Regions from separate parts of the Exiguobacterium sp. PHA03 genome, predicted to be linked through region 2. Evidence: riboswitches for the same ligand, from Rfam matches in the RefSeq annotation. Region 2 holds a riboswitch; each other region holds the start of a gene.

Region 1 (7,437 bases), on a different contig from region 2:
TATTGAAGACGAACAATCGGTTCGCTTCGTCCGTCGTATCACTGATCAAGGCACGAGCGGATGGCTCAAAAATCGAACGACAGACTCCGTTCAAGGCACTGAGGATGAAGAATGCCCAGAACGTCTCGACTTGCGCGAGTGCGATGAAGACGATCGCGAACCCGATCGTTCCGGCGAGCATCATCGCCCGGCGACCATACCGGTCCGACAATGTACCGCCGATGAAACTCATAACGAGACTGGCGATCGCCGAAATACTGAGAACCCAGCCGACATCGACCGGATCAAACTTCAGAACGGTCGTCATGTAGATAGCGAAAAATGGCATCGTAATGAACGTTCCGAGACGTGAGAAAAACGTCCCGAACAAGACCCCGATTGTCAACGGATGCAGTTGACGTATGCGTTGCATATGATTCCCCCTAACCCCTGTTTCAGACAAATGAAAAGCATCCTTCCATTATATAGGAAGGATGCCGGCTTCGGTGAACTTATTTGCTGACTGGAACGACCGCACCTTTGTACTTGTCGAGAATCCAATCTTGGTTTTTCTTCTCGTGCAGCACGTCAAGAAGTGCTGTGACACGTTTGTCTTTCTCATCGCCGTCACGTGTGACGATGATGTTGACGTATGGTGAAGACTCATCTTCTGACGCGATCGCGTCTTTCAACGGGTTCAAACCGTTATCGATCGCATAGTTCGTGTTGATGAGGACGGCGTCGCCTTCATTGTTCTTGTAAGCTTGCGGAAGAAGCGATGCTTCGATGTTCGTCTTGAACTTGAGTTTCTTCGGGTTCTCCGCGATGTCACCGAGTTGCGCGTCTGTCGTTTTACCGTCTTTGAGTTTGATTAATCCTTCGTTTTGAAGGAACGTCAAGACACGACCGCGTTCCGCGACGTTTGAGCTCGTTAAGATCGTTGCACCGTTTGGTAACTTATCAAGTGACTTGTATTTCTTCGAATAGATACCGAGTGGCTCAACGTGGACGCCACCTGCGTTCGCAAACTTATACGATTTGTTTTCTTTCTCTTGTTGCTCGAGATACGGTACGTGCTGGAAGTAGTTCGCGTCGAGTTCTTTTTCAGCGAGCGCTTTGTTCGGAAGCACGTAATCTTGGAACTTCTTGATTTCAAGCTTGTAGCCTTTTGCTTCATATTCCTTTTTGACGTGTTCGAGGATCTGAGCGTGCGGTACGTTCGAAGCACCGATGACGAGTGTCTTGTCGTCGCTTCCTGATGATTTTTCGCCACAAGCAGCAAGACTGATTGCTAAAACGGATACAGCGGCAGTACCTACGAATTTTTTCCAAACTTTCATGAATGATTCCTCCAATATGAATAAAATTTGAATTAACGTTTATCGATTGCTCGGATCAGTAAGTCCCCAATGATTTGGATGACGAAGACGATTGCTAAGATTAAGAGGGTCGCAATGACGATGACATCGTTTTGAGAACGCTGGAATCCTTCGATGAAGGCCATGTCCCCGAGTCCACCTCCGCCGACTACTCCGGCCATTGCCGTGTAACCGACAAGTGCAACGAGTGTAACCGTGATACCAGAAACGATAGCAGGCAATGCTTCTGGGATTAAGACTTTGTAGATGATTTGGAACTTCGTCGCGCCCATCGATTCAGCTGCCTCGATGACACCTTTATCGACTTCGCGAAGTGCGAGTTCAACCATCCGACCGTAGAACGGTGCGGCTCCTAAAATCAGTGCCGGTAATGCTGCTGTTGGTCCGAGGAACGAACCGACGACTGCTTTCGTAAATGGAATCAATAAGATCAGTAAGATGATGAACGGAATCGAACGGAAGACGTTAACGATCAAGCTCAAGATCGAATAAAACGCCCGATTTTTGAACAACAATTCTTCATTTGTCGCAAACAATAATAAACCAATGATCAAACCGAGAACGAATGTCGAAAGACCAGCGACTGCCGTCATATAGATCGTACTGCCTGTCGCTTCCCACACCATGTCCCAGTCTAGGTTGTCAAAGAATGAAATCATCGGTGATCCACCTCCACTTCAACATCACTGGCTTGAAGCTTCGTGATGACCGCTTGTGTTGCTTCTGTTTCCCCGATTAACTGAATGAACAGTGTACCGAGCGCCCCTTCCTGTGATTGACCGACGTTTCCGCCGATGATATTGAACAGGACGGGTGAATCCTTCATGACTTCCGCGAGGATCGGACTTTCCGCCGTCGATCCGACGAACGTCAACTGAACGATTTTTCCGGTTGGGTAGCGTTCGCGGAGTTTCGCGAACGTCAACTCGTTTTCCGATGGCGACGTCAATTGTTTGACGAATTCCTTCGTCATCGCTTGCTTCGGATGACGGAAGACTTCTGCGACCGGTCCTTGTTCGACGATTTTACCGGCCTCCATGACGGCGACCCGGTGACAGATTTTTTGAATGACGTGCATCTCGTGTGTGATCAAGACAATCGTCAGTTTCAATTTTTCATTGATGTCGACGAGTAACTCAAGAATCGAGTCCGTCGTCTTCGGATCGAGTGCACTCGTTGCCTCGTCACATAAGAGAACGTCCGGGTTCGATGCGAGTGCCCGAGCGATACCGACACGTTGCTTTTGACCACCCGATAATTGCGACGGATAGGCTTTTTCACGTCCATCCAAACCAACGAGTTGAATCAGTTCCGCAACTCGTTCCTTACGGCGAGCCTTCGGGAAGCCACCGAGTTCGAGTGGGAACATGATGTTTTCTTCAACAGTCCGTGACCAGAGTAAGTTGAAGTGCTGGAAGACCATCGAGACATTCTTGCGGACGCCTCGTAATTCTTTTGGTTTCAGTGATGTCATTTCGACACCATCGATTTGAATCGAACCACTCGTTGGTGCTTCGAGCATATTCAACAATCGGATCAAGGTCGATTTCCCTGCTCCGGAATAACCGATTATTCCAAAAATTTCACCGCGCTCGATTGTCAGATCGACATTCGCGACGGCTTCGACCGCTCCGCGCTTTGAGCGATAAATCTTTCCTACGTCTTGTAAACGAATCACAACTGTCCCTCCTAAAATAAAAAAAGTGCGCGCGTTTTAGAGCAAACGCGCGCACTTTTCAGTACACAAAACCATTTGCTCTCATCTCCCAGACTTTTGTCTGCTGGAATTAGCACCACTTCGGATTAGATCCGCGGTTGCCGGGTTTCATCGGGCCAGTCCCTCCACCACTCTCGATAAGAGTTTCGGTATTAAGTTTGTAGAATATATTCTGAATATTAGCAGGGGTTATTTTTGTTGTCAAACAGTTTTTTCAGAAACTTTTTCGAGGAACGTGAAAGCACGTGTTAAGTCTTCTTTCAAATCTTCCGCATCCTCAAGTCCAACTGAAATCCGAACGAGACCGTCCGTGATGCCGAGTTCTGCCCGACGTTCTGCTGGGATCGACGCGTGCGTCATCCGTGCCGGAACGGAAATCAGGCTCTCGACGGCACCAAGACTCTCAGCAAGTGTGAAGAAATGTGTCGCCTCGACGAGTTTTTCTGCGTTCGCTGCTGAACCGACATCAAAGCTGATCATCCCACCAAATCCAGTCGCTTGTTTCGCTTGGATGTCGTGACCAGGATGCGATGCAAGTCCTGGGTAGAAGATGTTCGAGACGATGTCTTGCGCTTGCAAGAACGCAACGAGATCATGTGCTGTCTCTTCGATCGCATCCATCCGGATACCGAGTGTACGAAGACCACGGACGAGCAAGAAGCTGTCTTGCGGTCCAAGCACGCCGCCTGTCGAGTTTTGGATGAAGTGCATCTCTTCGCCGAGCGCATCATCTTTGACGACGACAAGTCCAGCGACGACGTCCGAGTGTCCGCCGATGTATTTCGTCGCACTGTGCAAGACGATGTCTGCACCGAGCGCGAGTGGTTGTTGATGATATGGTGTCGCGAACGTGTTGTCGACGACGAGTTTAAGATCGTGACGTTTGGCGATCGTTGCGATCGCTGCGATGTCCGTTACTTTCAACAACGGGTTCGTCGGTGTTTCGACGTAGACGATCTTCGTGTTGTCTTGGATCGCTGCTTCCGTTGCTGCAAGGTCCGTCGTATCGACGAATGTCACTTGAATGTTGAACTTCGGTAAGACGCGTTGCATCAAGCGGAACGTACCACCGTAGACATCATCTGTCATGACGATGTGGTCGCCAGACTCAAGCAAGTGGAAGACGGCATGAATCGCTGCCATCCCAGAACCGAAGGCAAAACCACGTGCGCCACCTTCAAGATCCGCAATCAATCGTTCGATGCTCGTCCGTGTTGGATTCGCTGTCCGTGAATATTCGTATCCGTCTTTGAGTTGACCGATTTTATCTTGCTTGTATGTGCTTGTTTGATAGATCGGAGGTGTGACGGCTCCTGTTGCCCGGTCGACACCTGTTCCTCCATGAATCAATGCTGTCTTCTTACGCATGAGTTTCGTCCACCTTTTCAAAGATTTGTTGGCTTAAATAGCGTTCGGCACTGTCTGCGAAGACGGTGACGATCGTACTGCCGGGGTGACGCTTCGCGATATCAAGCGCAGCAACGAGCGCTGCCCCTGCTGAGCTACCGACGAGTAATCCTTCGCGAGCAGCGAGTGTATGAACCGCGTCAAATGCATCACGGTCAGAAATCGTATGAATCTCATCAACGAGTTCACGTGGCACGAGGCTTGGCCATTTCGCTGTACCGATACCTTCTGTCTTATGCGGACCGGCTGGACCACCGTTCAAGACGGAGCCTTCCGGTTCAACGATTGCTGCTTTTGTACCGAGACGTTGTTTTAAGAAGTCCGCTGTTCCGGCGAACGTACCACCTGAACCACAACCGGCAACGAACCAGTCGATATGCGGCAAGTCCGCCATCAGCTCAGGACCGAGTGTCCGCTGATACGTGACTGGGTTCTCTTCGTTTTCGAATTGTAACGGAACGTAACTATTCGGAATTTCCTGACCGAGTTCTTTTGCCCGGTCGATGGCCCCTTGCATATCGAGTTCAGTCGGCGTGTTGACGACGGTTGCGCCGAGTGCCCGCATCAACGTCTGTTTTTCCTGACTGAATTTTTCCGGAACGACACAGATGACTTGAAGATCATATTTTTTAGCGGCGAGCGCCAAGCCGATGCCGGTATTCCCGGCTGTCGGCTCGATGATCGTACCGCCTGGTGTCACATGTCCGTTTTCGATTGCTGCATCAACGAGTTGAATGCCAAGGCGGTCTTTGACGCTGCCCCCAGGGTTCATCCATTCGAGCTTCGCCAAAATGCGCGTACCAGCAGGCAAATCGAATGAAGTGATCTCGTAGAGTGGTGTGTTTCCGACGAGGTCGCGGACGTTGTTCGCGATCATCCGAAGACGATGTCCCATTCATCACGACCGGCAAGCATTTTCTCGGCATAGTGCTTCGCTCCTTTGAGGTCATGTGCGCTCGCAAATCCACATTGGACTTCGTTTTGCGCTGGAATCTCTTCTGCTGTGAGGACGTCTTTCAACGTCTTCTCAACGAGTTCGCTCATTTTTTCGACCGAGTCGAAGTTCATCATCGCCATGTAGAAACCTGTTTGGCATCCCATCGGCGAGACATCGATGACATCATCCGAGTAGTTACGGATGTTTTCAGCAAGTAAGTGCTCGAGTGTGTGCATCGCACGCATCGGCATTTGCTCAACGTTTGGTTGCGTGAAACGGATATCGTATTTGACGACTTGGTCGACTTTACCTTCTTTATAACCCGCGACGCGGATATAAGGTGCTTTGACTTTCGTATGATCCAGGTTAAAGCTTTCGACGTTCATTTTTTGAAGTGCCATGATTTATTCCCCCATTTTCTCGGCTTCTACGAGCCAGACGAAGTGATTGTATTGTATAAATTTAACAGTGAATCCCCGTGATGTAAACAATTCTTCCATGACTGGAATCAACGGGTAGAACTCGCGTTCGAGATCTTCCGCTAACGCATCAAACCCTTGAGCACGTGCTTCACGGATCGTTTGCAGGCGTGCCTCTTCTGAGACGAACATCGTATCCGCGTAGACGATTTTTCCGTCTGCCGGTAAATGTGATGCCATCAGTTCGATTGCTTCTCCCTTTTCCTCATCTGTTAGATGATGAAACGCATACGTCGAAACAAAACTGCGTGCTTCCTTCGCCTCGAACGAGAGGAAGTGACCGTCTTGTACATCAAGTGACGGAATCTTTTCCGTCAGGATTGCCCGCATCTCCGGACTTGGTTCGACGGCGAGTACGGCGTCGTGACGTGCCAGAAGACGTTGTGTCAGGTTCCCTGTGCCTGCTCCGAATTCAATGACCGGCGACTGCGCTTTATCCGCTACTGTATCCAAAATCTCATCGTATCGACGAAAAACCTCTTTATACTCCGGATCATGTCCGGTTACTGTCTCGTCATACGTTGATGCCCATTCTGTGAAAACATCCATAAAACGTACTGTCATGCCTTGTCGTCCTCCATCTCACCAGTTAATTCCGAGTAATCGGATATGAATTAAAGTAATTTTCCTTATTCGCATTGTAGCAAGGAGATTCCATCCTGGCAAGCGACCGGCTCGAAAAACTTCCAGAAAACAAAAAAAAGGCGTTGCCGGCGAACCGACAACACGAATAATGTGGTTAGAAATGCTACGAAGGAAAACCCAGCTCCATTCGGAATTGTTCGCTCTTCCGCGTGGAGGACGGCGCCTGTTCGACATGATCGCCAGCTTACGTTCACTTCTTGATCAGTCCTTTCGATCCACCACCTATCTATTGCACCGCTTCGTCTTTGGGGGACGACTTAAGGGGAAACAATACACGGGCTTAGGATGGGAGAAAGGGTTCAAGACTTGAAGCGTATTGAACGATCACCTCTGCTAGACTTCCTATAATGCATTTCTAGAAGTTGTTATGAATATACCATTCATATTTCGGCGTTGTCAACGGATTATTGTAAATATTCCGACAATTTAACAAAAAGAAAAATCCAGTTGGACTTTTCTTACCGTTCTTGACAGAAAGCAAAGACGTTTTGGACGGACTGGAAGGCATAAAGTCGCTCTACGACTTGATTTCCTTCAATTCGCAACAACGCAGGAACACTCATGACACGGGCTTCTTCTAAGAAATCTGGAATGAAATTCCCGTTCGCCTTTTGAATCGATTGACCTGATTCCGTCGCTTCGACGATATCGAGCATGCGTTCCGCAATGGCGCATGTCCCGCACATCGGTGCATAGACATACAATAGCCCGTTTTCTGGGACGGTCGTGACCTCTTGCATGACGGTCGCTCCTTTCTTCGTGGTATCTGTCGTCAGTATACAAAAAAAAGAGAGCGGACGAAACGCAAGCGCCTCGTTCACTCTCTTTTCGTTAAGTATTACTCGTTGATCATCGATTTGTACGCTGCAGCGTCCATCAATGCTTCGACTTGTG
Region 2 (7,437 bases):
GATCGTCTTCGGTTCACTTGTCGAGTCGGCTAGTCTCGTTTGGGCTTTAGCGGACATCTGTATGGGACTGATGGCAATCGTTAATCTATATGCGATTTTCCGCCTCGCAAAAATCGCGAAGCTTGCGCTCGATGATTACGTGACACAACGAAAAGCAGGAAAAGAGCCGCGTTTCTATGCGGATTCAATTCCGAACTTGCCAGGAAAACATACGCTTGAAGCATGGCATGGGTCAGAAGAAGACGAAAAAGCGATCTAAGAAAAGGGAGTCAGAGAAATCTGACTCTTTTTTTGTATAGAACGAATTTAAAAAGGGAATACAGAGTACAGAAGGGAGGGGGAGAATGGAAAACGTACATTTCGTTCGCGTCACGGATGCGGTCTGGGAGTCGTTCGGAAACGATCCCCACATCATCATGGACTGGATATTATTCATTCATGAGACACAACCCGACCATGAACAATTGTTTGCCCTCGAACAAACGAATGCCATCTACCATTTGATGAATCAAATCGATATCTATATTGATCAGGAAACGCACTATAATCTAGGGCGAGCGATCATTGGTGAAGAGTTGATCGTCAATGAGGAAAAAGCGGCAATCGTCGGTATTCTTCCTTTACCGCTTTTGATCATTTCCGCTGAAGTGATGCGAAACTTCGATCAACGGGCACTCGCTTCGATTCATGATGAAGCTGGAATACCGGGCGAATTCGAATATGTCTGGGAGCAGTTCGCCGATCTGCGTGCCTATTTTCAAAAGGCAGAAGAAGCGGAAGATACGATTTTGATTTATTACGTATGACTAGTACCATCTATAAAAAAGAGACCTGCTTCCAAGTCGTCGACTGGAAACGGGTCTCTTGTCGTTCATCTAAATCAAGATGACTTCACATGGAAATCACTCTTTTTACAATAACTTTTAGATTAAAAATCGATTTCGTCTGGATCCGGTCCGAGGCGGACATCCGTTGCTAGACGATCAATTTTCTCAAGATCATCGGCATCGAGTTGGAAATCAAAGACGTCGAAGTTTTCTGCAATGCGTTCTGGTGTGACGGATTTTGGAAGAGCAACGATACCGTTGTCGAGGTGCCAGCGCAAGACGACTTGTGAAGGTGTCTTACCATGCTTCTCTGCGATTTCCTTGAAATCGTTGATTTCGAGGAATTTCCCTTGCATGAGTGGACTCCATGCTTCGACTTGGATGTTGTGATCTTGCAAGTATTCGTGCAGTTCGTGTTGCGGCAATTGTGGATGCAATTCGACTTGGTTGATCATTGGTGCCATCAAGCCCTCTTCTGCCAATGTATCGAGGTGATGTTCCTTGAAGTTCGAGACACCGATCGCTTTGATCTTGCCTGCTTCATAAAGTTCAACCATTGCTTTCCACGCTTCGATATAGCCTTCGACTGGCCAGTGGATCAGGTAGAGGTCAAGGTAGTCTGTTTCGAGACGTTCGAGCGATTCTGCGAATGCTTCCTTCGTCCGACCGGCACGAATATCATCGTTCCAGACTTTCGACGTTAAGAAGAGATCCTCACGTTTCACGCCGCTTTCTTTGATTCCTTTTGCGACACCGCGCTCGTTTTTATAGACAGCAGCTGTATCGATATGACGATAGCCGACACGTAGTGCTTCAGCAACAGCAGCGGGTGCTTCTGTTTCTTCGTCTACTTGCCAGACACCGAATCCGATTTGGGGAATCGTAATACCGTTTGAAAGTTTTGCGTATTGCATGTGTTACTCCTCCTCATAAAACGTAGTTTAGATTTGCTCGTTTAGTTTAGCACGAACGAACGAAACCGTCCGTTTCCATGCTCATGGAGGAATAGAATGGGTTAAAATAAAAGAGAATTCATCACATCTGACCGTATGTCAGAAAGAGGGGGAGAAAGGATGGCTCAAAAGAATAAAAAGCTATCAAAGGGAGCTTGGCTTAGTATTAGTGCCTTGTTGGTCATGCAAGCAGTTAGCCTATTTTTCAGTGCACGAAAATCAGGACGTAACCCGTGGGTATGGGGAGGCGCGGGACTCCTTCAGTTTCCACTTCCAGCAATCGCGTATTTGATTTTAGAACGACAAGCGAAGCAGAAAAAATAATGAAACAGGTCCGATCACCATGATCGGACCTGTCGTTGGTTAAGAAGAGATTTTTTCCTGTTGAGCAACTGATTTTTTCGGACGTGGGAAACCAAAGATGATGGCAATCGATCCACAGACGAAGAGCAGGAACGGATAGAACAGATACGGAATCAGTTCTGGTGAAGCTGTCTTCGTCAACTCTGCTGCGATCAGCAGTTGTGCCCCATACGGAATGATGCCTTGAATACCGCAAGAGAAGATATCAAGAATACTCGCTGATTTCTTGCGGTCGATTTCATACGTATCAGCGATTTCAGCCGCGAGTGGTCCAGCGACGAGAATCGAGATCGTATTGTTCGCCGTTGCGAGGTTCGTCGCACTGACGAGTGCTGCCATACTGAATTCAGCACCGCGACGCTGTGAAATCTTGCGCGTCAACGTCTCTTTCAAGTAGGCGATTCCGCCATTGAACGTGATCAAACTGACGAGACCACCCATGAGGAGTGTCAAGATTGAAATCTCTGCCATGCCCATCATTCCTTCAGACATCGAAAGGACGAACCCACTTAAGCCAAAGCTACCGTCGATCATACCGATGATTCCAGTGAGCAATGTGCCACCGACGAGAACAAGAATGACATTGACACCAAATAGTGCAAGGACGATGACGGCGAGATACGGAATTAATTTGTAGAACTCGAATGCTTTAGCTGCTGCCGCATCGCCAGAACCAGAAACGAACGCGAGTAAGATGACCGTTAAGACGGCAGCCGGGAGAACGATCATGAAGTTCGTCCGGAATTTATCGCGCATGTTCGTTTTTTGTGTCCGAACGGCAGCGATTGTCGTATCCGAGATGAACGACAAGTTATCACCGAACATCGAACCACCAACGACTGACGCTGCTGCGATCGCAACGTTGATACCTGTTGCTTCATGAATACCGAAGGCGATTGGAGCAAGTGCGGCAATCGTTCCTGTCGAGGTACCCATTGCCATCGAGATGAATGCTGCGATAACAAATATCCCACTCATCAGGAGTGAAGGAGGTAAGAACGTCAAAGCAGCATTGACAGTTGCTTCGATTGCGCCGATCGCTTCCGCTGTTCCAGAGAACGCACCGGCTAATAAGAAAATGAAGACCATGATCATGATATCAGGATTTCCGGCACCGGTTGCGATACGTTCGACCGTTTGATTGATCGATCCTTTCGTCATGATTGCAGCAAAGATCAACGCGATCAAAGCGGCGATCAGAATCGGAAATTTGTAAAAATCGTCATAGAAGATACCGGCTCCGATGAAGAGGACCAGGAACACGACGAGCGGAAGAAGTGCCCATTTGTTAGGCGTAATCGTTTCTTTCATTGTTGATACCTCGTTTCTCAAAGATACAAAAAAAGACCCCTTCGCAAGAAAGAAGGAGGTCTTTATGAAATAAAGACGCTCTTCTTATCTCTCAAGCTTTCGCTTGCTGGATTTGGCACAGTACGAATCAAATCGTCCGCTGCCGAAACATCATTGGGCCAGTCCCTCCGTTTCTCGCGATAAAAAGAAGTCATTCAATTGTTGTAAAACACGTTTCTTACCGTACCGCATTGAGTAACGCGTGTCAACTGTACTTTACTGAAGTGCCTGTTCTAACGTCTGGACGTTTTCTTCCATCAACTTAAAATACGAGCTGTTTTGCTGCGATTTCGTCACCGACTCGAGGTTATGGATCGTCACGGATTTAGCTCCGATTTCTTTTTGGATGACACGCGCAACCTTTGGTGAAACCGTTTCTTCGAACGCGACGTATTTCAAATCATGCATCCGCGCTTCTTTCACTAAAGCAGCCAGTTGCTTTTGTGAGGGTTCATCGGAAGGGGAAATTCCGGCGATTGGAAGCTGCGTGAAACCATATCGTTCGGCGAGGTAACCGTAAGCTGCATGTGTAACGAGAAGTTCTTTTTTTGATCCGTCAGCGACGGCTTGCTTGAACTCTTTATCGAGTGCGTCAGCCTGCTGATCGAACGCTTTCAAGTTTTTTTCGAATGTTGCTTTGTCTTTTGGTACTTCTTTTGATAAGGCGACTGTGATAGAACGTGCCATTGCTTTGGCGTTGACAGGATCAAGCCAGACGTGTGGATCGTATTTTCCATGATCGTGTTCTTCCTCTTCGTGCGCATGTTCATCAGTTGCGTGATCATCGTGCCCTGCTTCTTCGTGCGCATGCTCATCTTCTGTATGTCCCTCTTCTTCATGTGCGTGAAGCGTAGCATCCGATTCCAGCAAAGTGACATCCTTACTCGTCTCGACGAACCGGACGTCCGTGCCTTTTAGACTCTCTTGGATTTTTTTTGAATAGGGTTCAAGTGTCGTACCTGTCAAAAGGAAAAGGTCACCTTTGGCAATCTCAGTGAGTTGCTTTGACGTCGGTTCATAGGAGTGCGGATCTGCTCCAGGTGGGACGATCATCTTCACGTTGACTTGATTACCACCGATTTCACGGGCAATGGCAGCTGTTGCGAACGTCGATGTATAGATTTCCGTCTTTTTATCATCTGAAGTCGATGAATCGGTGTTTGATCCACAAGCTGCGAGGATACTTGCGCTCGCGAATGCGACCGTTAAAGCAGGAATGATTTTTTTCATTATATGTTACCTCCGTTATTAAAACGTAATTATTCCGATTTGGACTTTTTCACTATAGCGGAACGTTTGAGAAGCGTCAAGTACGAATACCGAGACGTTCGACTTCTTTTAAAACGGGGTAAAAGGATAATAAAATGAAGGAATTGATACGTATTTTGGAGGTGATCAAGTGAAACGTGAAACTGCATGGCTAATGGGGGGAGCTGCACTACTAACGACGGCAGCTGCGGGAGCAAGTATCTGGAACAATTACGGTGCATTACTTCGGTGGACTGAACCCGCCTTGCCAATCACAGAAAAACAACTCGCACCGCGGACACTCACTTACAAACAAGTGGGAGACCGTACCTTACAACTCGATCTCTATTATCCGCCGGGGGAAGGACCGTTTCCAGTCGCGATCTACGCGCACGGTGGCGCATTCGTTCGTGGAGAGCGCGAGGATCTGTTCTGTTTTAGCCCGATCGTTGATCGCCTGCTTGAACTTGGGGTTGCTGTTTGTAGTATCGATTATCGTCTGTTTGAAGAAGGCAGTTATTTTCCGGATAATCTCGAAGATGTACGGGATGCCTTATGCTTTTTGAACAAAGAAGCAGAAGATCTTCGCATTTTAAGAGGACGGATGATGGTATGGGGAGACTCAGCCGGAGCTGCACTCATGCTGACGACGGCACTTGCCCCATCTGCTTTCGTTGGTGAGCGCGATGAACGACACATGCCATTGATCAGTGGTGTCATTGCCTTATATCCACCGACGAATTTTTTATTGTTTACTTTCATTCAGACCTGGATCGCTCACATTAAGTTTTATAAAGGTGGACGGGAAGAATGGCGCAAGCTCATGACTCACGTTTCACCTGTGACGCATCTCTCGTCAGACGCCCCACCGATCATGCTCCTGCATGGCAAAAAAGATCCAATCGTTCCGTTTTCCCAAGCTCTTCACTTCGTTGAAAAAGGAGCCGATGTCGGAGCTGATGTCCGTTTGTTTTCTTTTCCGAACGGTACCCACTCACTTGCTAGTTTTGCACAGACAGAAAATCCATTGAAAATTGAACGACTGCTCGAACGAATTGAACGCTTCACTTGTCAGGTGTTGTTATTGCCACCGCGACAACTTCCCGATGAAAAACATGATACAATCAGTCATATTTCTTGAATGAAGGAGACAGAGACATGACTGAAATTTGTTTAGTGCGACATGGTCAGACGGATTGGAACTTAAATGAACGAATCCAAGGAAGAGAAGATATCCCGTTGAATGCAACAGGAAAAAGACAAGCGGAACTCAGCGCCGCTTATCTAGCCAATGAAAAGTGGGATGTCTTGCTAGCAAGCCCGTTGTCTCGCGCTGTTGAGACAGCAGAAATCATCGGACGTGCGGTCGGATTGACGATCACAGCGACCGATGACCGACTCGTTGAGCGTGAATTTGGTGCTGCTTCCGGTGAACCGGTTGCGTCGATTTATGAAGCTGTTCAAGCGAACGATACGAAACGTGTTCCGGGTCTTGAAACGGAACAAGCGATTCAGGATCGCGTATTCGAAGCATTACAGGAAGTGACACGAACGTATGAGGGGAAACGAATCTTAATCGTCTGTCACTCGCATACGATCAAAGCAGCCTTATCGTCGATTGATGAGACATTCAGTTACCGGACACCTTTGAAAAATGCATGTGCGAATTATATCCAATATACGGACCACTATACGATTGATCGAATCAATGTAGCGGATCACATCACGGACGAAGTCGAAAAACCTTAAGAAATCGGTGTTTCTGGATGTTCTGCTAGATACTGTTTAAATGTTTCTTTAGCGATACTCGTGATATGTGCACCGCGTTTTGAACGACGATCCTTGTATTCTTGGACGAGTTCCTCACCAGCGAATCCATCCTCGACGACTTCACGTAAGATCGATTCGGATAAATCATTCTTCATCATGACCATCTTACCAGTGAAGACATAGGAGACGTGTTCGCTTAAGGCAGTCCGTTCAAGAGGCGTGACGATCATCGCGGCAGGGTCATTATCGGGTCGTGAGATCGTGATTTCAATCAAAGCACGTAAATGTTTTGTGAACAATTCATCGACGATCGGCTGATCGCTCGAAGGAACGACGATTTCTGCGACCCATTGTGCCGTTTGTTCGGTACTGACCGTTAGTCCGTCTTGAATGGCGACGGGAATCGTCGTATCACGTCCTGACTCGTCCATTAAAATGCGCAATGTGCATAATTTAAAGGTTTTCATGAAAAAATGCCCTCCCTTGATCGCTTACGATTTTTCTACAGTATACCGTGAGGAATGTGGGACGGGAAACTTTTCCTGACGAAATTCGTATGAACTATGTTTAAATAAGACTAGATATTACTAACAGGAGGATCGTTCATTATGCCGCAAGTACTCATTGGAATATTAGGAATCCTGGGTATTGTCTTACTTGCCCACCATATCATCATGTATTGGCATGCTGAACCGACAGACCGCCCGACGCTTGCATATCGCATTGCGCTCCTGATTGCCTGTTTGCTACTCATTAGTGGAAGTGATCATTTAATCAGTATTTTTTACGCGGATTCCTTAGCAGAATTCGGTCAACGCATAACGTATATCGTCTTTATCGGAGGTGCGCTTGGTTTCGCGTGGTACTTTCGTAAGAAGATGGAACAAGCGCCAACAGAAATGACACCTGTCGGAAACGAAGCAGGA
Region 3 (7,437 bases), on a different contig from region 2:
AGTGAAACAGCGTCCGAAGTTCTTCACGTTCTTCACTGACATATAACAGACCGTCTTCCGGACCAACGAACGGAATCTCACCGACCGTGAACAAGTCTTTCCCGGCAAGGACGTTCGCATGCATTTCCTGAAGGAAGTCGTGCACACCTGGTTGATTCCCGAGATACGATAGATTAAACGGATTGACGACATCCTCAAGCGAACGTTTTTTGATCAAGTTGATGACGTCCATCCGGAAACCGTCAATCCCTTGAGCGATCCACCAGTTCATCATGTCGTAGATCGCTTGCCGGACAGCCGGTTGTTCCCAGTTTAAGTCCGGTTGCTCTTTCGCAAAAGAATGGAAATAATATTGTTCGCGCTCTTCACTCCACGTCCACGGGCTCGGCGCAAAGTACGACCGCCAATTGTTCGGGGGAGTCTCTTTCGTTCCATCTTTCCAGATGTACCAATCATCCTTGTCGTGGATTCGGTCCCGCGACTGACGGAACCAGTCATGCTGGTCACTCGTATGATTGACGACCAAATCAAGAATTATCTTTAAGCCGCGTGCGTGAGCCGCTGTGATCAACTCTTGTAGATCGCCCATCGTCCCCGCCTTGTCCATGATCGTGTAATAATCGGCAATATCATAGCCATTATCGATGTCTGGAGAACGGTAACATGGATTTAACCAGACGATATCGACACCAAGCGATGCGATGTAATCTAGCTTGTCGATGACACCTCGCAAATCACCGATGCCGTCCCCATTCGAATCCTTAAAACTGCGCCAATAGACTTGATAGACGACTGCTTCTTTCCAGCTAGCTCGCTTCATCTCCTCACTCCTCTCCCTACTCTCTATTCCCGCTCCACATATCTGTACCTGTTTATTGGACGATTTTTTTGAATTTCAAAAAAGTTCTTTTCTTTTGACTGAATATTCGTTATCCTTGACGACAATACTACGAAGGAGGCACACATCCATGAAACATTTCGCTCCATCTATCGCCATCGATCGGCTTCCTGCTCCCGTTTTCGCTGAACTTGCGAACCGAATCGGTGCTGTGAAAGCTGCCGGACATGATGTCATCACCCTTGGTCAAGGAACACCCGATCAAACGACGCCCGTACATATTCTCGACGCCTTGAAACAGGCGATCGATGAGCCAACAAACCTTCAATATCCACCATTTCGTGGACATGATTTTTTAAAGCAAGCCGTCGCGAGCTTTTATGCGAACGAATTCGGCGTCACGATCGATCCGGCAACCGAGGTCGCAATTCTTCTCGGTAGTAAAGCCGGAATCGTCGCCTTACCACAAACGATCGTCAATCCTGGAGAAGGTGTCATCGTCCCGGATCCGGGGTACCCGGATTACCTGTCTGGAGCAGCACTTGCTGGTGCTTACCCGATTACGCTTCCATTGCTTGAGAAAAATAACTTCCTGCCGGATTACGATTTACTTGATACGACAGATGTCGAGCGCGCCCGGATGTTGTTCCTCAATTACCCGAGTAATCCGACAGGTGCGACAGCGACAGCAGAAGCCTTCGAACAGACAGTTGCCTTCGCGGATGCCCATGATATTTGTGTCGTCCATGATTTAGCCTACGGTGGCATCAGCTTTGATGGTCCCACACGAAGCTTCTTGCAGACGGAAGGGGCGAAAGATGTCGGAATCGAGTTGTTCTCACTCTCGAAACGCTTCAACATGTCTGGCTTCCGAATCGCTTTCGCGATCGGAAATCCGTCCGTCATCTCAAGCATCGAGACGTATCAGGAACATCTCTACGTCAGTGCCTTCACACCGATCCAACATGCAGCGACCGTTGCCCTGACGAGTGACCAAACATGTGTCCGTGAGTTAAGTAGCTTATATGAAACACGACGCGATGCATTGTTTACGAAACTCGATGCAATCGGCTGGAGTGGACCACGACCGGGCGGTTCCTTCTTCGTCTGGCTCCCCGTGCCGGAAGGATACACGTCCCAAAGCTTCACGGATCATCTGCTTGACGAAGCACACGTCGCCGTGACCCCTGGATCATTCTTTGGTGAATACGGCGAAGGATACGTGCGGATCAGCTTAATTGCTGACGTCGAACGGCTAGAGGAGGCCGTCGACCGAATCGGAACGCTCAACCTGTTCCGGACACCTGTTGCGGAATAATTCTGAAAAAACATTTGACAGATGGGAATCATTTCCGTTAAAGTAAATCCCAACAGCATAACTACTTATCGAGAGCGACCGAGGGATTAGGCCCAACGACGTCCGGCAACCACCTATCAGGAACGGTGCCACATCCTACAGAATGGATTCATTCTGAGAGATAAGTTACGAAATCTTACACTTTCGTCGCTTTTTTCTGGTTGCTCTGCTACTAGGAAAAAGCGACTTTTTTTTGTACAAGGAGATGAGCAAATGATTGAATTCAAACAGATTACGAAACGGTTCGTCCGAGACCGGACCCCGATTTTCGCATTACGGGATGTCGATTTGACGATTCAAAAAGGAGAAATCTTTGGGATCATCGGCGAATCCGGTGCCGGTAAGAGTACGTTACTTCGTCTGATCAACGGTCTCGAGCATCCGACACAAGGAACGGTCAAGGTCGACGGTGTCTCGCTCGGTGGGATGTCAAAAGCAGATTTGCGTCAACTTCGTTTGCGGACAGGAATGATCTTTCAGCATTTCCAATTGATCCAGTCGCGTAATGTCGCAGATAACATTGCTTTCGCACTGAAGGCTGCCGGCGTCAAACGAGCAGATTTTCCAGAACGGATCCGTGAACTCGTCTCACTCGTCGGACTCGAAGGATTCGAAACGAACTTCCCGAGTCAGTTGAGCGGCGGACAAAAACAGCGCGTTGGGATTGCCCGGGCACTCGCGAATGATCCAACCGTCTTGTTATGTGACGAAGCGACCTCTGCCCTTGATCCGGTCACGACGCTGCAGATTTTAGATTTGTTGAAAGATTTGAATGAACGACTCGGATTGACGATTGTCCTCATCACGCATGAGATCGATGTCGTCAAACAGATTTGCCATCGTGTCGCGGTCATGTCGCAAGGGGAAGTCGTCGAAGTCGCCTCTACATACGATTTGTTCAGTCAAGCCAAACATCCGGTGACACAACATTACGTCGACACGGCACTCCAGATCGAGCTACCGGAACGCATCTTGCAAGCGACACCGGGAAAGATCATCCGCCTGCAGTTCACGGGCGAGAAGACCGGTGAAAGTACGTTATCGGAAGCCATCCGTCGATACGATATCTCGGTCAGCATCCTGCACGGAAAAGTCGATTACATCCAAGACGTCGCTTTTGGTGTCTTAATCGTCAGCTTGACGGGATCCTCCGATCAAATCGCACCTGCCCTCGACTGGCTTGCGGCGGAACTTCATACACTCGAGGTGATTCAGGATGTGGCTTGATCGTATACAAACGATGTTACCCGAGTTGTTGAAGGCACTTGGTGAGACGGCGTGGATGGTTGGCATTTCGCTTGCCTTCGCATTGGTCGTCGGGATTCCACTCGGGATTCTCCTGTTCGTCACCGACCGCGGTTTATTCTTTCAAAACATTGCCATCCGACGTGTCCTTGACTTCGTCGTCAACATCGTCCGGTCCTTGCCGTTCATCATCTTGCTTGTTGCCCTCATTCCATTAACGAAATTCTTGCTTGATAATACGATTGGTCCGACAGCAGCATCCGTCAGCCTCAGTGTCGCAGCGATTCCGTTTCTCGCACGACTCGTCGAAACATCACTGCGTGAGATTCCACCTGGTTTGATCGAAGCAGCGGAAGCGTGCGGAGCGAAACCATTACGGATCATCGTCAGTATCCTTTTACCAGAAGCACTCCCTGGCATCATTCAGGGCATCACGCTAACGACGATCAGTTTGATCGGCTTCTCGGCGATGGCTGGGATCGTCGGCGGCGGAGGTGTCGGTGACCTCGCGATCCGCTTCGGCTATTATCGCTATGATAATCTCATCATGATCGTGACGATCGTCGTCCTCATCGTCATCGTCCAGAGCATTCAAGCACTCGGCAATCAACTAGCGCGAAAAACAGACAAGCGCTAATCATACATATAAAGGGAGAGTTGAATCATGAAAAAACGATATGCCTTTTTAGCGACAGCCTTACTCGGTGCAGGAATCCTCGCAGGATGCGGAGACAGCAGCGCTGATGAAAAAGACAAGACGATCAAGATTGGGGCGACAAGCGGTCCTTATAGCGACATGGTCAAACAAGCGATTCAACCGCAACTCGAAAAGAAAGGCTATAAAGTCGAAATCGTCGAATTCAGCGATTATATCCAACCAAACATCGCACTCGGTAGTGGCAATATCGATGCTAACTTATTCCAACACTCGATTTACCTGAAGACGTTCTCTAAAGAAAAGAAGCTCGACCTTAAAGGGCTCATCACTGTCCCGACGGCACCGATGGGACTGTATAGTAAAACGGCGAAGACACTTGACGACGTCAAGACAGGCGCTGAAGTCGCGACACCGAACGATCCAACGAACCAGGCACGCGCGCTGAACCTCTTGGCAGAACAAGGCTGGATCGAACTGAAGCCAGATGTCGATCCACTGACCGTCTCAGAGAAAGATATCGTCAAAAATCCGAAGAAACTCGTCATCAAGCCGCTTGAAGCAGCGCAACTGCCACGTGCCATCGAAAGCGTTGATGTCTCAGCAGTTCCAGGGAACTTCGCGCTTGCTGCGAAATTCGATTTACTCGATGCGTTAGCACTTGAGACGATGGACGAGCAATACCGGAACCTCATTGCTGTCCAAACGAAAGATGCAGACTCACAAGTCGCAAAAGACCTGAAGACAGCTGTCGAATCCGATGCATTCAACACAGTCATCGAAAAATCATTCAAAGGTTTCAGCAAACCAAATTGGGCAAACTGATTTTAAAAACGACCGGAATTCAAAAGAGATCATCTCTCATTGAATTTCGGTCGTTTTGTGTTAGAACCGATACCACATGAGTTCTTCATCATGATAGGTACCATCGATTTTCAACGCCCGCGGTTCAATCGCGTACGATTCGAAGCCAAGCGACCGATACAAGGCTTTAGCGGCTTCATTCGTCCGAACGACCGAGAGATGAACCTGCTCGATCCAAGGACGTTCCTCTAATGCCCGTAATGCCTCTTGTACCAATTGCTGTCCGACCTGCTGTTTTCTGATGCTTGGAGTGACGTACATCGCAAATAAATTGGCTCGATGTCGCATCTTGTCCAGCTCGGAGCAGACAACGGTGACGACCCCAACGAGTTGCGCTTCATGAAAGGCACCGAACGTCGCTGCCTGTTCGCTCTGAAATCGCGTAGCATACTGGTCGACCGGTCGATCTTTTTCCGCTTCATAATCGGAGCCGAACGCTTCCGGGTGATTCTGTAATGCTTCTAATCGCAATGCTTTATAGAGTACTGCATCTTCTGGATTCAATCGACGGATTTCCAATCGCCCCACCTCCTGCCTTTAGTTTAAAACAAACAATCTCATGAAAAAGAGAACGACATCGTGAAATGTCATCCTCTTTTTTACATACTTAAGGTGTTCGGAAATTAATCGTGAAGTACGGTGCGTTGTCTCGGAATGCCACACCGACATCGGCTTGCTTGTACTCTTTTTTCAAAATATTTTCTCGGTGTCCTTGTGAATTCATTAGACCCCAATGCGCGGCAAAGACGTTCGGATACCCCATCGAGAGGTTTTCACCAGCATAGCTGAACGTGATTCCTCCGCGTTTCATCCGGTCGAACGGATCACGACCTTGTGGATCTGTATGCGAGAAGAAATTATGTTTCGCCATGTTTTCGCTGTGACCACGGGTGACCGGCTTCAATGCTGTGTACGGTGCTAACGGATTCAACTTATAATCAGCGCGTTCCCAGTTCATCAAGCGAAGCATCAGTTTCTCATCCGTCGTCCGTAGCGCATTTGACGATGTACCGTAGAAGCCTTTTTTCTTCGCTTCGACGTCTTTTGGAATCGCAAGTGTCGCTTTGACTTTATTGCCGTCATGTTGATCGAAGAAGTACGTCACATAGTTGCCTTTCTTCTCATAAACGGCGGCATGGTCCAGATTCAGCATGTAGTTTGTGTTGCCTTTACGATAGGATTTCACTGCAGTCCAACCCTTTTTCTTCAAAGAGGATTCCGTATCCTTATTCAATACTGCACCTTGTGTCGTCACACCGTTTTTGAAACGATATTTTCCGTAGTCCTTACCATCCTTCGTTAAGGCGACGAATTCTTCCGTTGAAGTCCGTCTGACTTCCCAGTCATATCCGGGATACTCACTGCTATATCGATCAATCAGCTTGCCGCCACTTTTCGGGTAATCGGCTTCTGCCTGTTCCATTGGAATGTTTTCGTAGCCGAAAAAGGCTACCGCTGCTACTCCGATGATCAACCATTTTTTCATGTCGTCGTTTCGCCTCCTTTAATCTCATTACCTTTATTTTAAAAGAAATTGTTTCCCCCGAACAGTCATTGACTCTCATTTGTCTAAATCACATCTTCTGTCCACAAACCTGACACATTTCATGAGAACGCTCTTCCTTTAGTGAAATGCTTTCTTTTAAACGATTCTTGAAAACATTTAGTACAGAGACTAAAGTATATTCCCCTTTTCTTAAAATGTGTGAACATTCTTTTATTTCATTCTCAGCGAATTTTGGTTGCTCTCCGAATCTTGACTCGGTATCATTAAAATTCGTAAGCCAAACTTTCAATGCTTTTCCAAATAACATAATGATATGAAGGAGCTGACCTATGGTTTTACTGTATTTCATTTATGAATCCATTGCCTTTTTACCCATTCAACAATACTTATTCTCCGGCTGGATGATCCTTGTCGCCTTGACTGTATCCTTTAGCTTAGCCAATGCCCACGAAGATGTTCGTCTCAATCAACGACTTGGATTTGAAATACTCGTTCCAGGTTCCGGTATGTTGCTCTCAAAACAATTCATTCCTGGTCTCGCTATCATTCTATTATTGATCATCATTCACTTCACGTATATGTTCCGTGCCATCCCGTTACCCGTTGCCTTAATTTCCACACTCTCGATCAGTACACTCTCACTTCTTTTACTCTTTATCCCAGCACGCAAAAAAGCGGACCGCTAAGTCCGCTTTTTTTGATTTTATTGGTATTTCGTTGTTTCAGCTAGTTTGTATTTGTTCGACAATTCAAGCCAGATCGTTTTGCCTTTGATTGTCTTCACTTGAATGTATGGACGCCCTTGTGACACGCGAAGTGCGAGCAATTCGCCTTGTTGATCGGCGTGTGTTTCACTGGCTTTATCCCAGTTGCGACCCAATTTACGTTCAATGAAGATGTGTTTTCCTTTTTGAACAGCACGCCAGATACCGACTTCTGCCGTTCCTTTGACCGGTACTGCCGTTTGTGCA
Region 4 (7,437 bases), 130 kb from region 2:
GTCCTTCGCCAGAACCATTACGAATACGAAGAATTCCAAGTCATCGAAACAGTCATGATGGGACACAAACGTCTCTATGAAGTCATGAAAGAAAAAGATGCGATTTATATGAAAGAAGATTTTTCAGATGAGGACGGCATGCGTGCTGCTGAACTCGAAGGTGAATTCGCTGAAATGAACGGTTGGGAAGCGGAGTCGGAAGCAGCGATGCTTCTACAAGGACTTGGCATCAAGGAAGACCTTCACTCGAAAACGATGGCTGAGCTGACAGGATCTGAAAAAGTTAAAGTCTTGCTTGCCCAAGCATTGTTCGGTAAACCTGACATTCTTTTACTCGATGAGCCGACAAACGGACTCGACCTGAAAGCTGTCAAATGGCTTGAAGAATTCTTGATCGGATTCGAAAACACGGTCATCGTCATTTCCCACGACCGTCACTTCTTGAACAACGTCTGTACGCACATGGCGGATCTTGATTACGGTAAGATCCAACTGTATATCGGAAACTATGATTTCTGGTATGAATCAAGTCAGCTTGCTTCGCGTATGGCAAGTGACCAAAACAAGAAAAAAGAAGAGAAGATTAAAGAACTTCAAGCCTTCATCGCACGTTTCAGCTCAAACGCTTCGAAAGCGAAACAAGCGACGTCACGGAAGAAATTGCTTGATAAAATCACACTCGACGACATTCGTCCATCATCACGTCGTTATCCGTTCGTTGGCTTTACGCCAGAACGCGAAATCGGAAATGATCTCTTGATGGTCGATGGTCTCTCGAAGACGATCGATGGCGTCAAAGTCCTTGATAATGTCCGCTTCTCGTTGAACAAGACGGATAAAGTCGCGTTCATCAGCCAGAGCGATATCGCGATCACGACACTATTCAAAATCCTTATGGGTGAGATGGAACCGGACAGCGGTACATTCAAATGGGGCGTCACGACTTCCCAATCATACTTGCCGAAAGATAACTCGGAATTCTTCGAAGGCTCGGATAAGACGATCCTCGATTGGCTCCGTCAGTATTCACCGGCAGATGAGAGCGATACGTTCCTCCGTGGATTCCTCGGTCGGATGCTCTTCTCAGGAGAAGAAGTCATGAAAAAAGCATCTGTCTTATCCGGGGGCGAAAAAGTCCGTTGTATGCTTTCAAAAGCGATGCTCAGTGGTGCTAACGTCCTTGTACTCGACGATCCAACGAACCACTTGGATCTCGAATCGATCACGGCACTCAACGATGGTTTGATCGCTTATAAAGGCGCAATGCTCTTCAGCTCGCATGACCACCAGTTCGTCGAAACGATCGCGAACCGCATCATCGAGTTGACACCAAACGGTATCGTCGATAAAGAAACGACATACGATGAGTATTTGAACAACGATACGATCCAACAGCAATTAACAGCGTTATACGCACAATGATTTTAAAAGAGACCGGAACTGTCGTTTCGGTCTCTTTTTTGAACACGTTGAAGGAGGAATGCGATATGCGACATCGCGTATGCGCTGCGTTGATTGAAGAGCAACAGATTCTAATGGTCGAGTTACATACCCCTTCCCGGACATTTTGGACGTTACCCGGCGGAGGTGTCGAGAACGGTGAAACTAAAGAGCATGCCGTCGTGCGAGAAGTGTTAGAAGAAACGCATCTTCACGTCACGGTCGAACGGAAACTTTACGAGATTTCAATGGATCAAGGAACAGAGACATGTTTTCTCGTTCGCCGTGTCTTAGATAGTCCTGAACCTCGACTCGGGATCGATCCTGAACTATCGCTTGATCAACAAGAATTACGAGCTGTTCGGTTTTGACCATTAAAGGAGCTTCAAGATGATTCACAGATTTCTCGTTTGCGTCGACTATCGTAACGATATAATCTTTGGATTAAATGAAAATTTAATAACCGTATTTATACTTAAAAATAGTAGTCGGTAACTAAGCTTTTTGATAATCCAAAATCGCTCGATCCAGCGATAGAAAACGAGAACGTTATCAAGGTGTCGACTGCCTATCCGTTTTACCGAGTGGTCACAAATCGTATACGAATCGATAAGATATGAAAAAACGGATTCTCAGGCGCGGGAATCCGTTTTTTCATGCATTGTTCTTCTTTTGTTTCGCTGCCTCTTCTTCGACACGTTGCAACAAGGCCTGAACAATTTTCTCGTTTTCTCGTTCGCCACCGAGTGACAAGAGACTTTTCCCAACGAAGTTTGCCCCTTCATTTTTTCCTGTATAAATCAACAGACAACGAGCGTGTCCAAGTGGTTTGAGCGTAAACGTCATCTCAATCTTAAATATTTTAGCTAACGTGAATCCAATCGTATTTTGTTTAAAGTCCGGCTCATTCGTATAGGCTAAATCGGTCACGATGTAGGTTTCGAGTCGGTTGCCCTGCATGTACGTTTGACGATACGTCGAACCGACGACACCCGGTTTTCGTTCAATCACCTCATGCTGGACGACGTTCGGAATCAGACGTTGCAGCCGCGTGTGATCAAACAAGTGCCATGCTTCCTCAATCGGGATATCGAGCTGTCGTTCTTCTCTCCACGTAATCATAGATCCGCCCCCTTTCTATACAAATACCCTGTCATCCGGTCTTGTAACGTCCGGTGACAGGGCGGGAGCAGATTCTTATTTTACTGTGCTTGTTTCAAGAGCAGCTCCGAGGAACTTCGCCAGTTCAAGCATGCCGTAGCGTCCTGCAGCAGCTTCGGCATCGGAATTATAGTTCGTATTCGTATTGACATCATACGTATAGATCGTACCTGACGCATCCTTAATGAACTCGATACCTGCGACCGCGATCTGGTTCGCTTGGAGGAACGCTTCGTACTTTTCAATGATTGGATCATCGAAGCCTTCAACGATTTGGAACTTCATCGGTGTTTGCGGCGCTTCTTCACCAACTGGGCAAAACAAGTCATCAATCACACACGCATCAGCTGGGCAAAGTTCGAATCCTTCCGACGTATCGACTCGGACCGCATAGACGAATTTTCCACCCACGAACTCACACCGCGTGATGTACGGTTCTGGTGCTTGGATGTACTCTTGAATCAACGTGATGCCATCGACTGGTTCGTCGAATGTCGAACCATCGAGATAAGCTTCAAGTGCTTCAATCGAATGGAATAACTGGACGCCGAGACCTTTCCCGGCACGGTTATGTTTCGTGATGAATGACGAAACACCGATTTCTTTTGCTGCTTGTACGATTTGATCACGTCCGACAGCAGCTGTTGTCTTTGGTACACGAATCCCAGCCTTACGCAATGCCGTGTATTGATTGACTTTGCTGACTTCAAGACGGAGCGCACGCGTTCCGTTAAAGACAGTCCGGTCATGCTCTTCTAACCAAGCGAGGACCCCTTCCGTCAACTCTGGCGCATAACGATGCCCCCGCGTATGCGAAGACGCACTCATACGACTGTAAAAGACACCTTCTGGCGGCAGTTCATCTAACGGTACGATTCCTTCATTCAAGTGCCACTGCTCGTACGGCAACTTGAGTTCGTCGAGACGTTTGATGAGATGATCCGTCCATTCTTGGTTTTCGTGGAGAATATGAATTTTTGTCATGATTGTTGACCTACCTTTCGTTTCGCTTCGACCAGTGGCATTACGTCACGGGCAAAGCGTTCCATTTCTTCGAGTTGTGGTGAGAATTGTAACAAGAGCAACGTGACACCAACGGCTTCGAACGCTAGAATCCGTTCGGCAATCTGTTCTGGTGTTCCGATCAAGTTCGGTCGCAGACCACGGTTCGAGACGGAATAATCATTTCGCTCGACCTGTTGTTCGAGTTGCGATTTACTGATGAAATCTTGATAACCGGCATAACCGGCGCTGTCTTCCTTGACGTCCGTGATGCGTTGCCACTCAAGAAGCGCTTCTTCTTCCGTATCCCGGCAAATGATGTAGGCAGCAAGACCGAAGCTCTCAAGCGGTGCGTGTCCCGTCGCTTCCCGGCGTATTTTCATGTCATTGATTTTATGAGCTACTTCTTCAACAGTGCCTCCATGCATGACGTAGGCATCACAATGTTCGACGATCGTCCGTTTTCCGGCTTCACTCTCTCCACCAGCGTAGAGCTTAATTCCCGGACGCTGGACGGGTTTCGGATGGAGTTCTGCCTGTTCGATCGTATAGTGATTGCCGGAGAAGCTGTACGGTGACGCATCTGCCCATAGTCCTTTCATGACCGTGACGAACTCTTCCGTTCGGGCATAGCGTTCATCGTGTGCAGTAAAAATACCGTTGTATTGTTTTGCTTCTTCTGCCCACCAGGCCGAGACGACATTGAGCGTAAATCGTCCTCCACTCAACTGATCGATGTTTGCCGCCATCTTCGCCGTCGTCGCCGGATTATGGAACCCGGGACGAACCGCTGTCATGATTTCAAGACGTTCTGTTGTTGCAGCAATCGCCGCTGCCGTTGTCCATGCCTCAAGACTCGGTTCCTTGATGCCTTTGATATCGTTCAAGTTCAATTCCGCAATTAACGTCGTCGAGAAGCCGATGCGTTCAGCTGTTTGTGCGACTTGTTTCGCATAATCGAATGTCGCTGGCATCTGTTCATCCTCGACGTTACGTAACCATCCCCCAAAAATCGGTAACCAAAAACCATACTCCACTCCATCGTCCCCCTTATCATAAAAAAACGCTCTTTTCGAAGTTCGAAAAGAGCGACGGTATCTTGTCCTGTCCGCTCTTATCTTCAGAAGGTATTCCTTCCTGGAAGTAGCACCTTCCGCCATAGCGGGGTTGCTGAAGTGTCTTCGGGCCAGTCCCTCGACTTCTCTAGATAAGATGTGTTGCATTCATCGTACAGAATTCATTGAACTAAAGCAACCATTAAACCGTCTTTTCCTATCGGATTTACCCCTAAAGAAAAATCCCGACGTAGTGTCGGGATTCGGAATTAGTATGGTGCGACGAAATCTGATGTCTGCTCTGGCGCCTGCTCCCCACGAATACGATCGTAGAATTTGGCAAGCGTGACACTGAAGTATGGTCCGACCCATAGGACAGCAAGACCAAGCGTAACGATGACAAGCAACGCCCAACCAATGAATGATAGGAAGAGTAAAAATGCTTCCATTTTATGACCATCCATGAGTTGACGTGAACGCGTGATTGCCTCGAGAATACCGATTGACGGCTCATCCCGAAGGATGTAGTACGTCAACAAGTAAGAGAATGACTTGATGATACCAGGGATGATTAAGAGTAACGTCCAGAGCGCGATAAAGATGAATTGAACAATGGCCAGCCCCACCACTTTCAGGAACATACCATATGGCTCAAACAAATCCGTCACTTTCGTTTCTTCGCCACGAGCAATCGACATGGCAATCCATGTCCAACCGACTCCTACTGGAATCAATAAAATCGACACCAATGATACAACGAGATCTATACTACTAGACGGCTCATCGATATCCGATCCAAATAAATTAGGAACACCCTGAATAATACTAAACAGCAGAAAAGCTAGGACTGCAAATCCCCAACGACCGCTGAGCGACTCCTTCGCTGCTTTCTTTAATTGAGATGACATGAGTAAGGTCCTCCTTGAAAAATAAGTTCTCACCTTACTCTACGGCTTAAAACTTCTAATGTTTCACTCTTTTTTCAATAATTTCCCGTCTCGTTGCTGGTTGAGCCAAGCACGCTCAAGTTGTCGTCCACATGTTAGAACGAGCGTTGAACATCGAAGCGCTTCATCGCAAACGAAATGTCATGTTTTTCGTCTATGTATGCTGATATATCTCCACAGCCGGATCCCGTTGCTTGTATTTCGCGACGATGACGATCAGGACCGTGATGATCACAAGCAGGAACCAAGAAGACAATTTTCCGAGATCAACGACTTCCCATCCTCTTTCCTGATGCGGATAGACCCACCCTTTAAAGAACGTCACGATATTCTCAGCGATCCAAATAAAGAACGCGATCAGTAAAAAAGACAGGACGAGCGGCATCCGGTAGATCGTCTGCTCGATCGTAAAATGAACCCATGACTTATAGAAGACAAGGACGACGAGGACCATCAATAGCCAGCGTGCATCGAAGATCCAGTGGTGGGTGAAGAAGTTGAGATAGACGAGACTGCCTACGCTGATCGCAAGCCAAGGTGGTGGGAATGCTGTGAAGCGTAAATGAAATCTTCGGAACGCTTGACAGACATAACTTGCGACACTTGCATACATGAATCCTGCATACAAGGGAACACCAGCCACTTTCGTTAGAGCCTGTTCCGGATAACTCCAAGACCCAACGTTCACTTTGAACAGTTCAAGTGCTAGACCAATCACGTGAAAGAGTAAGATCAGTTTGAACTCTTCCAGCGTTTCATAACGCGTGACAAGTAAGACGATTTGGACGAGAAGACACCATAGCAACAGGAGATCGTATCGAGCGATCGGTTCAGCAGGAAGATAACGTGAAAGAGCAAGCGCTGCGAAAATCATGACGGGAAAGACGCAACAGACGGCTTCTATGTATGTAAAACGAATCAGGTGTCGGATCGCTTTCATCCTGTCATCTCCTTTTTTCTTCAGTATACGTTTCTCTTTCGACCTTCCCCTCCTTCTTAAGATGGAAAAAACGGAAAATTTCGTCTTTCTTCTTCTACTTTCCTCATGATACAGTTAACGAATCAATTATTTTTAAGAAATGAGGTGTTAGACATGACGCGTCATCGTGCTTCCTGGTTATTACGCGCTACGTTAAAGTGGGGACTCTTCCTACTCGGTTTATTTTTACTCGCTCTCGGCTCATCGATGATGATCACTGCTGAACTCGGTGTCTCGACGTGGGATGTATTGCATCTTGGTCTCCAAAAGAAAACACCACTGTCCGTCGGAACGATTATTTTGCTCGTTGGTCTATTACTCGTGTTCGTTAAGTACACATTAGACCGCGTCACACCACAAATTGGAACACTCGTCAACGCGATTTTCGTCGGTGTCTTCATGAATCTTGTCCTTAATTCTCATCTCTTACCCTCTTTTGAGTCGATCTGGTTGAATACGATCTGGTTGATTTTCGGCATCTTCATCATCGGCATGGGGGCAGGTCTTTATGTTGCTGTCGGATATGGAGCCGGTCCACGCGATGGGTTGACGCTGACACTTGCAGAGCGATTTGGAACGTCGATTCGTCTGATGCGGACGATCATGGAGGTCACGGCATGCGGCATTGGCTGGTTGCTCGGTGGTCCTGTTTTCTTCGGTACAATCCTCTCGATTTTCTTAATCGGACCATTCCTACAATTTTGGTTGTTCTATTTCCGTCGGATCATTGCAGCGATCGATGCAAAAGGAATTCCAGCGTCTAAACGCCAAATTAGCTAAGTCGCCTGACTCGATATCATTCCGCGTGAATGATATCTCTTTTTATGTTAAAAGCAAATAAGTTGCGTCATCA

What was found. Region 2 has a riboswitch for S-adenosylmethionine ahead of Q7C19_RS13660 (Na+/H+ antiporter NhaC family protein). Riboswitches for the same ligand answer to the same signal wherever they lie in the genome.
Region 1: linked by a shared signal. The riboswitch ahead of Q7C19_RS08940 (methionine ABC transporter ATP-binding protein) and the one ahead of Q7C19_RS13660 (Na+/H+ antiporter NhaC family protein) in region 2 are both predicted to bind S-adenosylmethionine.
Region 3: linked by a shared signal. The riboswitch ahead of Q7C19_RS09910 (methionine ABC transporter ATP-binding protein) and the one ahead of Q7C19_RS13660 (Na+/H+ antiporter NhaC family protein) in region 2 are both predicted to bind S-adenosylmethionine.
Region 4: linked by a shared signal. The riboswitch ahead of Q7C19_RS13010 (LLM class flavin-dependent oxidoreductase) and the one ahead of Q7C19_RS13660 (Na+/H+ antiporter NhaC family protein) in region 2 are both predicted to bind S-adenosylmethionine.

The regions. Positions count from the first base shown of each region.
Region 1 covers NZ_JAUTYQ010000001.1:1,698,154-1,705,590, forward strand. The annotation lists gene Q7C19_RS08925 (MDR family MFS transporter) at 1-412, opposite strand, end outside; gene Q7C19_RS08930 (MetQ/NlpA family ABC transporter substrate-binding protein) at 492-1,319, opposite strand; gene Q7C19_RS08935 (methionine ABC transporter permease) at 1,352-2,017, opposite strand; gene Q7C19_RS08940 (methionine ABC transporter ATP-binding protein) at 2,014-3,036, opposite strand; SAM riboswitch class I at 3,115-3,219, opposite strand; gene Q7C19_RS08945 (bifunctional cystathionine gamma-lyase/homocysteine desulfhydrase) at 3,277-4,443, opposite strand; gene Q7C19_RS08950 (PLP-dependent cysteine synthase family protein) at 4,436-5,359, opposite strand; gene Q7C19_RS08955 (S-ribosylhomocysteine lyase) at 5,356-5,820, opposite strand; gene Q7C19_RS08960 (class I SAM-dependent methyltransferase) at 5,824-6,462, opposite strand; gene Q7C19_RS08965 (thioredoxin family protein) at 7,002-7,283, opposite strand; gene gcvH (glycine cleavage system protein GcvH) at 7,382-7,437, opposite strand, start outside.
Region 2 covers NZ_JAUTYQ010000003.1:224,802-232,238, forward strand. The annotation lists gene Q7C19_RS13640 (alanine/glycine:cation symporter family protein) at 1-259, shown strand, start outside; gene Q7C19_RS13645 (hypothetical protein) at 345-806, shown strand; gene Q7C19_RS13650 (aldo/keto reductase) at 929-1,741, opposite strand; gene Q7C19_RS13655 (hypothetical protein) at 1,901-2,104, shown strand; gene Q7C19_RS13660 (Na+/H+ antiporter NhaC family protein) at 2,144-3,454, opposite strand; SAM riboswitch class I at 3,536-3,640, opposite strand; gene Q7C19_RS13665 (metal ABC transporter solute-binding protein, Zn/Mn family) at 3,710-4,723, opposite strand; gene Q7C19_RS13670 (alpha/beta hydrolase) at 4,893-5,882, shown strand; gene Q7C19_RS13675 (histidine phosphatase family protein) at 5,900-6,490, shown strand; gene Q7C19_RS13680 (YwpF family protein) at 6,487-6,978, opposite strand; gene Q7C19_RS13685 (hypothetical protein) at 7,120-7,437, shown strand, end outside.
Region 3 covers NZ_JAUTYQ010000001.1:1,890,510-1,897,946, forward strand. The annotation lists gene Q7C19_RS09900 (alpha-glucosidase) at 1-820, opposite strand, end outside; gene Q7C19_RS09905 (aminotransferase class I/II-fold pyridoxal phosphate-dependent enzyme) at 969-2,156, shown strand; SAM riboswitch class I at 2,219-2,323, shown strand; gene Q7C19_RS09910 (methionine ABC transporter ATP-binding protein) at 2,409-3,422, shown strand; gene Q7C19_RS09915 (methionine ABC transporter permease) at 3,412-4,077, shown strand; gene Q7C19_RS09920 (MetQ/NlpA family ABC transporter substrate-binding protein) at 4,105-4,920, shown strand; gene Q7C19_RS09925 (GNAT family N-acetyltransferase) at 4,981-5,478, opposite strand; gene Q7C19_RS09930 (CAP domain-containing protein) at 5,567-6,445, opposite strand; gene Q7C19_RS09935 (hypothetical protein) at 6,534-6,815, opposite strand; gene Q7C19_RS09940 (hypothetical protein) at 6,796-7,152, shown strand; gene Q7C19_RS09945 (FN3 associated domain-containing protein) at 7,170-7,437, opposite strand, start outside.
Region 4 covers NZ_JAUTYQ010000003.1:91,893-99,329, reverse strand. The annotation lists gene Q7C19_RS13030 (ABC-F family ATP-binding cassette domain-containing protein) at 1-1,422, shown strand, start outside; gene Q7C19_RS13025 (NUDIX domain-containing protein) at 1,488-1,811, shown strand; gene Q7C19_RS13020 (SRPBCC family protein) at 2,095-2,562, opposite strand; gene Q7C19_RS13015 (ATP-grasp domain-containing protein) at 2,638-3,585, opposite strand; gene Q7C19_RS13010 (LLM class flavin-dependent oxidoreductase) at 3,582-4,640, opposite strand; SAM riboswitch class I at 4,715-4,817, opposite strand; gene Q7C19_RS13005 (DUF975 family protein) at 4,928-5,566, opposite strand; gene Q7C19_RS13000 (DUF817 domain-containing protein) at 5,760-6,545, opposite strand; gene Q7C19_RS12995 (YczE/YyaS/YitT family protein) at 6,699-7,364, shown strand.